2 regions of the Mesorhizobium sp. 113-3-9 genome follow, and region 1 is predicted to be linked to the other one. Evidence: predicted binding sites of a transcription regulator. Region 1 holds the regulator's gene; the other holds the start of a gene.
What was found. Region 1 encodes PhoB, which activates phosphate uptake and scavenging genes when phosphate is short. Its sites were predicted from a motif close to TGTCATNNANCTGTCAT; they were not measured.
Positions count from the first base shown of each region.

Region 2: MesoLj_RS04470 (PhoX family protein) is a predicted target of PhoB. The motif match lies at 4,587-4,603, and genes of this name have one in related genera.

Region 1 covers NZ_AP023246.1:1,641,212-1,648,800, reverse strand. The annotation lists gene MesoLj_RS07995 (ATP-binding cassette domain-containing protein) at 1-153, opposite strand, end outside; gene MesoLj_RS07990 (sugar ABC transporter permease) at 167-1,519, opposite strand; gene xylF (D-xylose ABC transporter substrate-binding protein) at 1,763-2,803, opposite strand; gene MesoLj_RS07980 (ROK family transcriptional regulator) at 3,075-4,319, shown strand; gene phoB (phosphate regulon transcriptional regulator PhoB) at 4,658-5,347, opposite strand; gene phoU (phosphate signaling complex protein PhoU) at 5,470-6,177, opposite strand; gene pstB (phosphate ABC transporter ATP-binding protein PstB) at 6,203-7,006, opposite strand; gene pstA (phosphate ABC transporter permease PstA) at 7,003-7,589, opposite strand, start outside.
Region 2 covers NZ_AP023246.1:944,437-952,025, reverse strand. The annotation lists gene MesoLj_RS04490 (flavin-containing monooxygenase) at 1-803, shown strand, start outside; gene MesoLj_RS04485 (MarR family winged helix-turn-helix transcriptional regulator) at 892-1,380, shown strand; gene MesoLj_RS04480 (GNAT family N-acetyltransferase) at 1,377-2,057, shown strand; gene MesoLj_RS04475 (hypothetical protein) at 2,079-2,303, opposite strand; gene MesoLj_RS04470 (PhoX family protein) at 2,522-4,525, opposite strand; gene MesoLj_RS04465 (hypothetical protein) at 4,797-5,453, shown strand; gene MesoLj_RS04460 (response regulator) at 5,640-6,302, opposite strand; gene MesoLj_RS04455 (sensor histidine kinase) at 6,299-7,589, opposite strand, start outside.

The DNA.
Region 1 (7,589 bases):
GCCGGCGCCGTTGTGGCCGAGGAGCGCCACGACCTCGCCCGGGAAAAGATCGATCGAGGCGTCGTCGACGGCCCGGATACCGCCAAAGGCGATCGAGATGTTGCGCATGTCGACCAGCGGCGTGCCGGCGGCGGGAGCGGTTTTTTCAGCCATGGTCTTTCTCCCCCTAAACCCGCTTGCGGTAGACGGTGTCGAGCCAGACGGCGATGACCAGAACGGCGCCGACGACGATGCTCTGCAGCGGCGAGTCGACGCCGAGCAGCACCATGCCGGACTGCAGCGACTGCATCAGCAACGCTCCGAGCATGGCGCCGATGATCGTTCCCGAGCCGCCGGCCAGCGATGTGCCGCCGATGACGGCGGCGGCGATGACAAGCAACTCGTCCAATGTGCCAAGCACGTTGGTCGACGAGTTCTGCCGGGCAGACGAGATCGCGGCGGCGATCGTGGCCAGCACGCCCATGATCATGAACACCTTCATGGTGATCCAGCGTGTGTTGATGCCGGCCAGGTTGGCGGCCTCCGGGTTGCCGCCGATGGCGAAGACATAGCGGCCGAAACGGGTGCGGTTGGTGATGAAGGTCATGATCAGCCCGACGGCGATCGCCATCAGCACCGGGATGGCAATGCCGTGGGCGATGAACAGGCCACCCTCGGGTACGGTGATGTTGTTGGCGGCGGCGTATCTGTTCACGATGCCGATGGGCCAGGGATAGGAATTGGCCAGCCACACCGCGCCCATGATGACGGCGCAGGTGACTGTGCCAAGCAGCGTTTCGGCCCAGACCGGGCGCAACGGGAAGCGGAAGCGCTTGCGCTGCACCCGCCCGTTGAACAGTGCAAACACGACGGCGAGGCAGGCGACGATACCGACGATCCAACTCCAGGTGGCGCCGATCGATCCGGCCGGGCCGCCGCCCATCAGCTGGAACGTGGCATCGAGCGGTGCCACGGTCTGGCCTGACGTGACCCACCAGGCGGCACCGCGCCAGACCAGCAGGCCGCCCAGCGTGACGATGAAGGCCGGCACTTCGAGATAGGCGATGATGAAACCCTGGAAAGCGCCGATCAGCAGCCCGAGCGCCAGCCCGATCACCAGCGCCAGAACCCAGATCCACGGATTGCCGAGTTCAAGCCCGACGAACCGGACCAGGAAATGCACTTGGGCAAAGCCCATGACCATGCCGATCAGGCCCTCGGCGGAGCCGACGGACAGGTCGATATTGCGCATGACGATGACCAGCACCATGCCGCAGGCCATAATGGCGACAGCGGAGGTCTGCACCGACAGGTTCCACAGATTGCGCGGAGTGAGAAAGGTGCGGCTGTCGAAATCGAGCGGATTGACGCCCAGACGCAGACTCGAAATCACGTGCAGCCCGACCCAGATCAGCAACAGGGCACCGATCATGCCGAGCATGCGGGTGTCTATCTCGGTTGCCTTCAGGAACCGGGCGACCGCGCCAAGCTCCGACGCGCGCGCGGTGTCGACCTGCGGGTTGGACGTCGTGTCGGTCATGATTTCCTCCCACCGGCCGGCCATCCGGCACGGATGCCGGAACGCAGCCTAGAAGCTATCCGCCTGAGGCGGAAACACAAATCTTTTTGAGAAAACGCCGGGGCTTGAGAGCAATTCCAGGAAAGGTGCGTAGCGGTTTTCCGTCCGGAATTGCGGAAACAAAGACCAGAGCGGTTCAGCGTATCTAGAAGACACTGAACCGCTCTGCGCCGCGGCGTCATTGTCGAACTGTGCTGCGCCGTTTTAGTTGCAGGCCGCGACGCTGCCGGCGGCGACGCCCGCGCAGACTTCGTCCTTCTTGATCCAGCCGGCATCGATGACGAGATTGAGATTGTCCTTGGTGATGGCGACAGGGGTCAGGAACAGCGACTTGACGGTGTTGCCGCCAGGCGTCGTGAAGTCCTTCACGCCGGCGATGTCGGTCATCTTCTTGCCGTCAGCCAGCTGCGAGGCGATCTCGGCGGCATTCTTGCCGAGCTCGCGCGCATCCTTCCACACCGACACGGTCTGGGTGCCGAGCGCGATGCGGTTCAGCGCGGCATGATCGCCGTCCTGGCCCGACACCGGCACGGTACCGGCAAGGCCTTGCGCCGTCAGCGCCGCGACGACACCGCCTGCGGTGCCGTCATTGGCGGCGACCACGGCATCGACCTTGTTGTCGTTGGCGGTCAGGAACTGTTCCATGTTCTTCTGGGCGTTGGCGGGGAGCCAGCCGTCCGTATAGGCCTCGCCGACATTCTTGATCTTGCCGCTGTCGATGGCCGCCTTGAGCACTTCCATCGAGCCCGAGAACAGGAAATCGGCGTTCGGATCGGCACCCGAGCCCTTGATGAAGACATAGTTGCCTTCCGGCTTGACCTTGAACACTGCGCCGGCCTGCAAGCGGCCGACTTCCTTGTTGTCGAAGGTCAGGTAGAAGACGTCCTTGTTCTCGATCAGGCGGTCATAGCCGACGACCGGAATGCCTTCGTCCAGTGCCTTCTGCACCGCCGGGCCGATCGCCGAGGCATCCTGCGCCAGGATGATCAGCGAGTTGGCGCCCTGCGAGATCAGGCTCTCGACATCGGTAAGCTGCTTGCCGGGATTGGACTGCGCATCGGCGGAAATGTACTTGTCGCCGGCGGCCTCGATCGCCTTCTTCATGGCGGCCTCGTCGGTCTTCCAGCGCTCTTCCTGGAAGTTCGACCACGAAACACCGATGACCTTGTCCTTCGCCTGCGCGACCGACGCAAGCGTCAGCGACATGGCGACACCCGCCAGGATGGCGGCCGTGAATCTCTTCATGATATCCTCCCTGCGCCGCGTATGGCGCGACCAAACTGACCCGAAGGCCGGCACAGAGGCTCTATTTTTTCGAGCCTCAAAAAAAATACTGATCCATCGTCGGAACGCTGTCAACATCGATTCTGATGGATCTTGAGGTGTGGTGGACTTTTTTTCGAGCCTCGCAATAAATAAATGACAGCACCAGCCGCTTCTGCCAGTATTTGCCCCAGTCGCCGGCAGTGTTCGAGGGGCAGTAAGAACCGCGGCGACGGGGAGGATGTGGGAAAGTATGTCGGTCGGAATCCGCCACGACGATCTGCGCCGGCGCAACCGCGCCATGGTGATTGCGGCCGTGCGCCGGGCCGGCCAACCGTCGCGCACCGAGATCGCCGCGACCACCGGCCTCAGCCATTCGACCATATCGGCGATCTCTTCGGACCTGATCGGCGAAGGCATCCTGGTCGAGGGCAAGCCGAGCGAGGCCGGTGCGCTCAAACGCGGCAGGCCACAGGTCGGCCTCGGCCTCAACCCGGAGGCCGCGGCCATCATGACTGTGGTGCTGTCGCTGAATTTCCTGTCCGTCGCCGTCATCGACTATGCCGGCCAGGTGATATCGGAGGAACAGCGCCGGCTGGACACGCTGACCATGTCGCGCGAGGCGCTGATCGGTGAATGCGTCGCCATTGTACGGCGCCGCCTCGAGGATCCCGATATCGACGTGCGCAGCGTCGCCCGCATCGCACTGGCGATCCAGGGGATCACCGACACCGAGGCCAGGGCCATGCTGTGGTCGCCGATCACGCCGCAGACCGACATCGCCTTCGCCGACATACTGGAAGCCGAGTTCGGCATCCCGGCCACCATGGAGAACGACTGCAACATGATGGCGGTGGCGCTGCGCTGGCGCGACCCCGAACGCTACCGCGACGACTTCATCGCCATCCTTTTGTCGCACGGCATCGGCATGGGCCTGGTGCTGAAGGGCGAGCTGTTCACCGGCACCCATTCGTCGGGCGGCGAGTTCGGCCACATGATCCATCGGCCAGGCGGCGCGCTCTGCCGCTGCGGGCGGCGCGGCTGCGTCGAGGCCTATGCCGGCAACTACGCCATCTGGCGCAATGCCAGGCAGCTTGGCGAGGACACCGAACCGGTCGCCGACGTCAGCGACGCGCAGATGCGGGCATTGGCGACGACGGCACGGGAACGGGCCGGGCCCGAGCGCGAAGCCTATCGCAAGGCCGGCGAAGCACTGGGTTATGGCCTCGGCAGCCTGTTCGCGCTGATCGATCCCGCCCCCGTGGCCATGGTCGGCGTCAGCGCCGCCGCCTTCGACCTGATCGAGCCGGCATTGCGCGAGGCGATCGCCCAGACCGCCGGCGGCCAGCACTCGAAATCGATTTCGTTCGACACCGAACCGAACGAGTTGCCCCTGATCCGCGAGGGCTGCGCCATGCGCGCACTGACCTTCGTCGATCAGGAGATCTTCGCGCCGGGCGTGCAGGCAAGAGGCAGTGCCGGGAAGAGCGTTGCCTGAGCTGGCATTCGTCGTTGATGCCGTAGACCCTCGCTTACTTGGAGATTGGCCGTCGTCATCCGTGGGCGGAGCAGGAGCGAAGCTCCGTCGCGGAGACCCTGGGATCCATTCCGTGACCTATGCCACGCAGTGCAGCGGAGCAGGATTTGCGCCGTGGCAACGCTTTGAGGTCGCGGCATGGATCCTTGGGCTGCAGAGCAGCTCCAGGGGTCCGCGCCGCGTCGCTGCGCTCCTTTGCTCGCCCAAGGATACGAAGCCATGAGCGTCTCAGCCAATTGTCAATGCGTGTGACCCGGGAGTGGACACATTCAACCGATCAACGCTTCCGCCTCAAGGCTCTAATCTTCCCTGATCGCGTAGCCTGCCCCACGGATGGTGCGGATGACGTCGGGCATGCGGCCATTGTTGACCGCCTTGCGCAGGCGGCCGACATGCACGTCCACGGTGCGCTCGTCGATATAGATCGTCTCACCCCAGACATTGTCGAGCAGTTGGCTGCGCGAGAAGACGCGGCCGGGATGGCGCATCATGAATTCCAGAAGGCGGAATTCGGTCGGCCCGAGCCGGATCTCGCTCTTCTTGCGGTAGACCCGGTGCGATTCACGGTCGAGCACGATGTCGCCGACCTTGAGCACGCTGGACAGCACTTCCGGCTTGGCGCGGCGCAGCAGCGCCTTGACGCGGGCCATGAATTCCGGCGTCGAGAACGGCTTGACCAGATAGTCGTCGGCACCGGTCGAAAGGCCGCGCACGCGGTCGCTTTCTTCACCCCGCGCGGTAAGCATGATGATCGGCAGCCGTTCGGTCTCGGGCCGCATTCTTAGCCGGCGACAGAGTTCGATGCCGGACACCGCCGGTACCATCCAGTCGAGCACCAGGAGATCGGGCACGTTCTCCTGCAGCCGGATTTCGGCTTCATCGCCGCGGGTTACCACCTCGACCTGATAACCTTCCGATTCCAGATTGTAGCGGAGGAGCACGCCGAGCGGCTCCTCGTCCTCCACCACCATGATGCGTGGTGCGATCATTGACTGGTCACCTCTAAAGCAATCCCAGGAAAAAATATGTAGCGGTTTTCCATCCTGAATTGCGTGAAACAAAGAGATAGAGCGGTTCGGCGTTTCCGCGAAACGCTGAACCGCTCCAACGCTCAAGCCGCCGGCGCCGACATCGCCGTCTCGTCCTGTTTGGGGCGGTTGGCGGGCAGTTGCGTGCCGGTCAGGACATAGTACGCGTTCTCGGCGATGTTGGTCACATGGTCGCCGATGCGTTCGAGATTCTTGGCGCAGAACAACAGATGCGTGCAAGCGGTGATGTTGCGCGGATCCTCCATCATGTAGGTCAGCAGTTCGCGGAACACCGAGGTGTACTTGACGTCGATGCGTTCGTCGTCGGCGCGCAGCTTCGCAAGCGCGGCGGCGTCGCGCGCCGCATACTCCTCGATCACGCCCTGCACCTGGATCAGCACCAGCTGCGCCATGGCGTCGATGGAATGCGACAGGTCGCGCGGCGTTGCGTTGAGACCGACGGTGCCGACGCGCTTGGCGATGTTCTTGGCAAGGTCGCCAATGCGTTCGAGGTCGCCGGCCATGCGGATCGACCCGACGACATGGCGCAGATCGTCGGCCATCGGCTGGCGCTTGGCGATCAGCGTGATGGCGCGATCGTCGAGTTCGCGCTGGCGCGCATCCATGATGGCGTCGTCGGAGACTACGCGCTGTGCCAGCGCGTTGTCGGAATTCAGCAGCGCCTTGGTGGCGCCGCCGACCATCGAACCGGCGAGATCGCCCATGTCGCTGATCAGCCTGCTGATCTGTCCGAGATCCTCGTCGAAGGCTGCGACTGTATGTTCGGCCATGATCCTGGTCCTCGTATGCGTGCGATCAGCCGAAGCGGCCGGTGATGTAGTCTTGCGTGCGCTTCTCGCGAGGCGACGTGAAGATCTTCTCGGTGCGGTCGAATTCGACCAGTTCGCCAAGATACATGAAGGCGGTCTGCTTCGAGACGCGCGCCGCCTGCTGCATGTTGTGGGTGACGATGACGATCGTGTAGTCGGCCTGCAGCTCGTCGATCAGTTCCTCGATCTTGGCGGTCGACAGCGGATCAAGCGCGGAGGCCGGCTCGTCGAGCAGGATGACCTCCGGCTTCACCGCCACCGTGCGGGCGATGCACAGCCGCTGCTGCTGGCCGCCCGACAGGCTGAGGCCGCTGGCATTGAGCTTGTCCTTGACCTCGGTCCACAAAGCGGCGCGCTTCAGCGCCTGCTCGACACGACCGTCCATCTCGGCCTTGCTGATCTTCTCATAGAGCCTGACGCCGAAGGCGATGTTCTCGTAGATCGACATCGGGAACGGCGTCGGCTTCTGGAACACCATGCCGATTTTGGTGCGCAAAAGGTTGAGGTCCTGCGAGCGGTCGAGAACGTTCTGGCCGTCGAGCAGCACCTGGCCCTCCGCGGTCTGCTTGGGGTAGAGCTCGTAGATGCGGTTGAAGACGCGCAGCAGCGTCGACTTTCCGCAACCGGAAGGGCCGATGAAGGCGGTGACGCTGCGCTCGGGCAGCGACAGCGTGATATCCTTCAGCGCCTTCGATTGGCCGTAGTAGAAGTTGAGGTTCTTGACCTCGATCTTGGCCTTGGCCGCCGCCTCGGCGGCGATCGTCATGTCTGGAGACAACATCTGGCTCATTTGTCCTCTCTGCGTCCGGTCAGGCTGCGCGCAAAGATGCTGAGCGCGAGAACCGTCAATGTGATTATGAGTGCGCCGGTCCAGGCCAGCTGCTGCCATTCCTCGTAGGGACTGAGAGCGAACTGGAAGATGGTGACTGGCAGGCTGGCCATCGGCGCGTTGAGATTGCTGGACCAGAACTGGTTGTTCAGCGCCGTGAAAAGAAGGGGTGCGGTCTCGCCGGAGATGCGGGCGATGGCCAGCAATATGCCGGTGACGATGCCGGAAAGCGCCGCGCGATAGGCAACCGAACGGATGACCACCCAGCGCGGCGCGCCGATCGCGGTGCCGGCTTCGCGCAACGCGTTCGGCACCAGATTGAGCATGTCCTCGGTGGTGCGCACGACCACCGGGATGACCAGGATGGCCAGCGCGACGGCACCGGCGATCGCCGAGAAATGCCCCATCGGCCGCACCATCAGCTCATAGACGAACAGGCCAATGATGATCGATGGCGCCGACAGAAGGATGTCGTTGATGAAGCGCACCACGGTGGTGAGCTTCGAGAAGCGGCCGTATTCAGCCATGTAGGTGCCTGCCAGAA
Region 2 (7,589 bases), 700 kb from region 1:
GCTTGCGCCTGGCGCGTCATGTCGTGGTCGCCACCGGCCGCGACAGGGAGCCCTTCACGCCGCAGTGGAAGGGCATGCAGGCCTTCGCGGGCCGGATCATCCATTCGGCGGATTTTGGCGACGCCTCGGCCTATGCCGGCAAGAAGGTGCTGGTCGTCGGCGCCGGCAATTCGGGCTTCGACGCCCTCAATCATCTGGCCGGCGTGGATACGGCGGCGCTTTGGCTGTCGGCCCGCAACGGGCCCGCGCTGCTGCCCAAGCGCATCGGCAAGATCGCCGTGCACCGGCTTTCGCCGCTCATGGCGCGTTTGCCGCTGCGCGTCGCCGATGCGGCGATCGCCGCGACGCAGCGCCTGGTTTTCGGCGATCTGACCAAATTCGGCATGCCGCCCGCGCCGTCGGGCGGCGCCAGCCGCCTGACCTCGGACTACACGGCGATCGCCGCGGATGATGGTGCCGTCGACGCCATCAAATCGGGCAAGATCGTCGTCGTGCCGGCGATACGGGAGTTCACCCGCGACGGCGTGGTCCTGGCCAATGGCAGCCTGGTCGATCCCGATATCGTCATTGCCGCGACCGGCTATCGCACCGGGCTGGAGCGCATGGTCGGCAATCTCGGCGTGCTCGACGGCAAGGGCGTCCCGCTCTTCAACGGCGGGCAAGCCGATGCGAAACTGCCAGGCCTGTGGTTCACCGGCATGCGGCCGAGCATCCGCGGCTGCTTTGCCAATGCCAGCATATTGGGCAAGGCGATCGCCAGGCGCATCGCCGGCTCCTCCCGGCCCTCGGGCGCGTCACGCTGATTTGATCGCGGAGGCGGGCGACAAGCATATCGCTCCTGCATTTTATATGCCATGTTATATAACATGTTACAAACTATCGCGGGAAATGATGATGGAAGACGTTATCCGATCGCTTGGCTATCTCTGCCTCGGCAGCCGGCTGAAGCGCATCGGCGAACAGTTACAGGCCGATGCGCAACAGCTGCTCGACGGCCTGGAGGTTCCGCTTCAGTCGAGCCAGTACCCCCTGCTGGCCGCTCTTGACAGGCTCGGGCCCCTGGCCATCGGCGAGCTGGCGCAATCGCTCGGGCTGACACAGCCGGGCGTGACACGGAGCGTGTCGCTGCTGGCCGAGCTGGGGCTGGTCGAAGCCATTCAGTCACGGGATGACCAGCGACGGCGGGTGGTCTCGCTGACGGGCAAGGGTCAGCGGCTCGTCGATGTGGCGAAACGGGATGTGTGGCCACGCATCGAAAACGCTGTCGCGGATCTGTGCCGGGACCTTTCAGGACCGCTTCTCGATCAACTCGCCGCCATCGAGGATGGGCTGGCCACGGCCCCGCTCGACCGTCGTGTCAAAACGGGCGCCGTGCAATGAAACATGTTCTCGACCGGCCCGTCTGGAGCGCGCTTGAGACGCGGCATCGCGCCTTCGCGCAAGGCGGCGATCTCGCCAGGCGCTATTCGCCGTCAATCGCCCTCTTTGCCGCCACCGCCGCGGATGATTCCGCAAGCCTGCAGGCACTTGGCGAGCTTGTTGGCCCGGATGAGAGCGTCATCATGGCGCAAGCCGACACCATTGCCCTTCCGCCGGGTCTCGCGGCGATTTCGACCGCCGACGCCGTCCAGATGATTGCCGAGGCGCCGTCGCCGGCCGTGCCGGATGAACGCGTCCAGCCCCTGACGCCAGAGGACGCTGTCGAAATGTTGGCCCTGGCGTCGCTCACCAAGCCTGGTCCGTTCACATCAGGCGCCTTGAGCCTTGGCGCCTTCTGGGGCGTGAAGGTCGAGGGCAGGCTGGTGGCGATGGCCGGCGAGCGCATGAAGCAGCCCGGCTATACCGAACTCAGCGGCGTGTGCGCGCACCCCGAGTTTCGCGGCACCGGCCTTGGCCGGCTGCTGTCCGTGTTCGTGGCCAACCAGATTTTCGCACGCGGCGAAATCCCGTACCTTCACGCCTTTGCCACAAACGCCGGCGCGATAAGGCTGTACGAGTCCATCGGCTTCAGCTTGAGGACCCCGATCAATGTCGCCGTCGTTCAGCGCGCTGCATAGGGCTGGACGCGACCGCGGACATCACGCCGATTTCGGTTCGAGCCGGCGGAAACCGACGGCTTCCATCAACATCTCCTCGTCGACCATGCCGGCATTGTGGAGCGCAAGCAGCGTCAGGGCGATTTCGCGCGCTTCCGGCGAATCGGGCTGCGCGTCGCGGCGCAGGCAGGCTTCGTCAAAGACGCGCTGCAGCCTGGCGATTTCGCCAGGCTTGAGCAGGCCACGATCATAGACTGACTTCGACATGGCGGCGGTCTCCTGGGAGAGGAGTTAGGGCGCCATTCCTAAATTACCAGTCTTTCCCGAGGCTTGAGCCTTGGCGATTGGCACAAACAGCCATCGCTTCGTCATCCCGGGGTCTCCGCGACGGAGCTTCGCTCCTGCTCCGCCCTGGGATGACGACACTCGCGGACGTCCATGACCCACGCCAACCGGCAGATCCCTGCTCCACCAGAGCCCCGAGATCAGACCGCGATCTTGCCGCCACCCTGCCTGGTGATGGCGACGACCGCTGGCCGCACCGGCATGTCGGGCTTGAAGTCGGGCCAGCGCGTCGACGGATCCTCGTAGTAGGACGGGCGGCCAAAGCCTTCCCAATCCTCGCCGCCATCGCCCGGATGCTGCACGGCGACGAAGGCGGTTTGGTCGTCGGGCGCAAACAGCGGGCCGCACATTTCGGCGCCGATCGGCACGCGGAAGAACAGTTTCGAGGTCGCCCGCGCGGCACCTTCCGTGTCGACCGCCCACAGGCCATCGGTGCGCCCGGTGGCTTTCGGGCCCTGGCCGTCGGTGGCGACCCACAGGCGCCCGGCCGAATCGACCGCGCAATTGTCGGGCATGCCGAACCAGCCATTGGCCGTCGTCGCCGTCGAGAAGGTGGCGCCGACATCCGCGACGGAGGGATCGCCGCATTTCAGCAGCACTTCCCATTTGCCCTTGGCGGCGGTGAAATCGCCGTCGGTCTCGGTGATCTCGATGATGTGGCCGAAGGCGTTCTCGGCGCGCGGGTTGGCGGCATCGACCTGGTCGGCCTTGCGCTTGGAATTGTTGGTCAGCATCACATAGACCTTGCCGTTGACGCCATTGGGCTGGATGTCCTCGGGCCGGTCCATCTTGGTGGCGCCGAGCAGATCGGCGGCACGCCGTGTCTCGATCAGCACGTCGGCCTGGCTGGCGAAGCCGTTCTCGGCCGTCAGCGGGCCCTGCCCAAAGACGATCGGCAGCCAGTCGACCGTGCCGTCCTCGGCGAATTTGGCGACATGCAGCGTGCCGTCGTCGAGCAGGTCCTTGTTGGCGGCATGGTCGTTGGCGTTGAAGGCGCCCTTGGTGACGAACTTGTAGACATAGTCGAAGCGCTCGTCGTCGCCGAGATAGAAGACGACGCGGCCGTCCTTGGCAACGATCGATTCGGCGCCCTCATGCTTGAAGCGGCCCATGGCGGTGCGCTTCCGCGGGGTCGAGGTCGGGTCGTTGACGTCGACCTCGACGATCCAGCCGAAGCGATTGGGTTCGTTGGGCTCCTTGGCGAGGTTGAAGCGGTCGTAATGCGCGCCCCATTCATAGGCGCCTTCGGGAATACCGAGCCGCTTGTAGTTGGCGGCTTCCTTGTGACCCTCGGGCAGTTCGCCGGAGAAATAGCCATGGATGTTTTCCTCGGCCATCACATAGGTGCCCCACGGCGTGACGCCGCCGGCGCAATTGTTGATGGTGCCGAACACCTTGGTACCGGATGCGTCGGCATTGGTCTTGACGCGATCATGGCCGGCGACCGGGCCGGACAGCGCCATCTCTGTGGTGGAGGTGATGCGGCGGTTGAGCTTGCCGTCGCGCACCACTTGCCATTTGCCGCCGTCCTTGCGGATCTCGACGATGGTGCCGCCATGCGCCGCCATTTCGACATCGACCTGCTCCTTCGAGAGCGGAGCGACCTCGGCCTTCTTCTTCCCGTCCTTCTCGACGATCGAAACGATGCCCGGGAACATCAGATGCGGGTTGGTGTATTCGTGGTTGACCACCAGCAGGCCGTGCTCGGCCGAGCCGTCGATCGGGATATAGCCGACATAGTCGTTGTTGTAGCCGAACTGTCTGGCCTGCGCCTCAGCCGACTGCTTCGTCGGGTCGAATTCCGGCGAATCGGCAAACAGCGGATCGCCCCAGCGCAACAGCACGTCGGCGTCATAGCCCGGCGCGACATGATGCTTGTCGTCGATGCCGGCCTCGAGCTCGTCGAACTTGAAGGCCGAGCCTTCCGCGGCGCGGGCATCGTCCGCGGCGATCATGGCCAGCGGGCCGACCGTGGCGGCGATCGCCGAGACGGCGAGCGATCCCTTGAGGAACCCCCGGCGCGAGAACCGCGCGGCGATGATCTCGCCCATGGTGCGGTTGTCGGTCGGGTTGATGGCCGGTCCTTCGTTTTCCTCGAGCAGGCTGGTGCGGAATCTGGCGTCGGGGGAGCGATGTTCGGTCATGAGGGCCTCTGGCTTTGGAGTGGCTGGAGCTTTTGTCGCTTTCGACCCCTACAGCCGGCTGATCACATTTTCGTGACATCATACCTGTTCCACCGCTCCGAGCGAGGCAGTTGTCATCCATGACCTCGGACTTTGGTCCAACCTTGCGCTTCCAAAGGTCCTGGGGGACAAACGCAACGGTCGGAGGTCGCTTCCGGTCAATACATCTTTCGGCGATGTTGCTGGTTGCAACGTTGGGGTGGGCGCGCCGGCTCAATCGACGGAGATCAGGATGAACGGATCGATCACGGCCCGTTGTTGCCGGCTGGCGCTCGTCACTGCGGCGGCTTTGCCGTTGACCATTGCTCCCTATCGAATCGCCCTGAACGGCTCCGCCCCCGGAATCGATGCCGCCACCGCACAGGCCGCCAAGGGCGGCAATGGCGGTGGCAACAACGGCAACGGCAACGGCAACGGTGGCAGCAACGGCAACAGCGGTGGCGGCAACAGCGGCAACGGAAATGGAAACGGCGGCAACAGCGGCAACAGCAGCGGCGGCAATAGCGGCAACGGAAATGGAAACGGCGGCAACAGCGGCAACAGCAGCGGCGGCAACAGCGGCAACGGAAATGGAAACGGCGGCAACAGCGGCAACAGCAGCGGTGGCAATAACGGCAACGGAAATGGAAACGGCGGCAATTCCGGAACAGATGACGGTAGCGGCAACTCGGGATCGGGCGCCAGCCAGAGCAGCACGGGCACCAGCCATGTCAACGCCACGACCGGCGACAAGGTCAGCGTGGACGGCAGCAAGATCTCGGTCGAGCACCCCAACGGCATGACGGAAAAGATCGAGAACGGTCGTTTCAGGATGCGCGACGCGCTCGGCCGCACGATAATCGACCGTCGGGCCACGCCCGCCGATGTCAGGCGTCTCAAGGCCTTGTGAGGCCGGTCAACAGGCAACGACCAGCTTCACACGTCACCTCCGCCGCCCCCGGCGGAGGTGACCTCGTTTTGTCTGGCTTTAGAGCAATTCCAGGAAAAGTGTGTAACGGTTTTCCCGGGACAAGCGCACAGCGCTTGCCCTTGGGAATTGCGTAAAAACAAATAGTTAGAGCGGTTCCGCGATGGCCTACGCGCGGTTCCTGTCTCGGTCGCGCAACTCGCGCATCATGAGGGCCGCCTCGGTGCGGTTTCGCACGTTGAGTTTCGACAGCACCCCGGTCATGTGGTGCTTGACCGTCTTCTCCTGCAACTCCAGGCGCAAGGCAACCTCCTTGTTGCTGAGCCCCTCCGCCACCAACCGCAGGATTTCCGTCTGTCGCCCGGTCAGTTGCCGCAGCCGGTCCGCCTCGCCATTGGCAGGCTGCGGGGACTGGAGATCGGACAGCAGCCGCGCCGACAGCGTCGGCGAAAGATAGCTCTCGCCGGCCGTGACGCTGCGCAGGATGTCGGCGAGTGCTCGCGATCCGACACCCTTGAGGATATAGCCGTGCACCCCCGCATTCAGGGCCTTGGTGACGTCGGCATTGGCCTCCGAAACGGTCAGCATGACGATCTTCTGGGCGGGGTGGTCGGCAAGGATGCTTGTAACCGCGGCCAGGCCGCCGCCCGGCATGGAGATGTCGAGCAGCAATATGTCAGGCTGGACCGTCGAGGCGATGCGTTCGGCATCCTGCGCCGTCGCACCTTCGCCGACGATCTCGAAGCCTCCGATCTCCGACAGGCTGCGCGTCACGCCTTCGCGAAACAGCGGATGATCATCGACAATAGCGATTCGAATGGCGCCAATCATGCTTGCTCCTCAACCGATAGACTGATTACCAATCGCGTGCCTTGTGCTCCGGTCAAGGTCTGGAACTGGCCGCCAATGCTTTCGACCCTCTCCCGCAGGCCGGCCAGCCCCAGCCCCTCGACCCGCGCCGGGTCGAAGCCCGGCCCGCTATCCGACACTTCAACAAAAAGCCGGCCATTCTTCATCCCGGCACGCACTGTCTGATCCTTGGCTCGCCCGTGGCGATACGCATTGTTCAGCCCTTCCTGCACGAAACGATAGATGCTGATCTTCTCCGAGGCGCCGGGTTCGGGCAAATGCTTGGGCACGGTAAGCCTCACCGAGGTTCCCGTCCGGCGCTCATGTTCGTCGACGGCCAGCCGTAATATCTCCTTGGCGGCGGCCGTCTCTATCTGCGGCAGCACAAGGCCGGTGCAGATACCGCGTATTTCGCGCATGGCATCCTCCAGCGTCTTGCGGATCATCGCGACCTCGGTCGAACGGCTCTCGGTCGTATGGCCGTCGTCCGAAAATACCGGGCTGTCCATGCGCAAAGCCGCCAGCGCCACGAGTTGCGCCGGTCCGTCATGAAGGTCGGCGCCGATCCGGCGCAGATATCTTTCGTTGAGTGCGGTGGCGCGGCGGGACGCCCGCTGCACACGCTGCCGCAAGGCGCTGTTTTGCGTCACCAGGTCCTGCAGTTCCGACACCTGGTGGCGCAGCGCGCCGCGCTGATCGTCGATGGTGCGGCTGGCCCGCAGGACGATGCCCGACAGCAGCAGAAAAGCCGTCAAGGTGGTGCCGGCCACGACCAGCCAGCTCGACAGCAGCGCGGAAGCCAGCGTGGCCTTGAAATCGCTGGCGACCTCGAAGAATTCGGTGACGGCCACCACATTGCCGGACCAGGGTTCGCGCACGGGATTGTAGATCTCCAGCAAGGGCACGCCGACAGCCTGTTCCTTCCTTTCGTCTTCGTCGAACGTATCGAATTGGGCGGTGACGTTGCCCTGGAAAGCGGACAGCAGATTGTCGGTCAGATTGAAGCGGCGGCCGATCAAGGCCGCGTCCTTCGCATAGAGCACCGTGCCGTCGCGCCGCCAGAGCCTGAACGAAACCAGGCGTTTGCCGAGCGCACCCTGGCCAAGCGTCTCGTCGAGCGCCTGCTTGACGGCCTCGCTGAGCTCTTCGCTCTTGCGCAGGTCCGGCAGCAGCGGCGCGATCACGCTGTCGACATAGAGCGCTGTCGTGGCGGCCGAATTGCGCATGACGCCGTCCCGGATCTGCGTCGTTACCCAGGTGCCGACGACG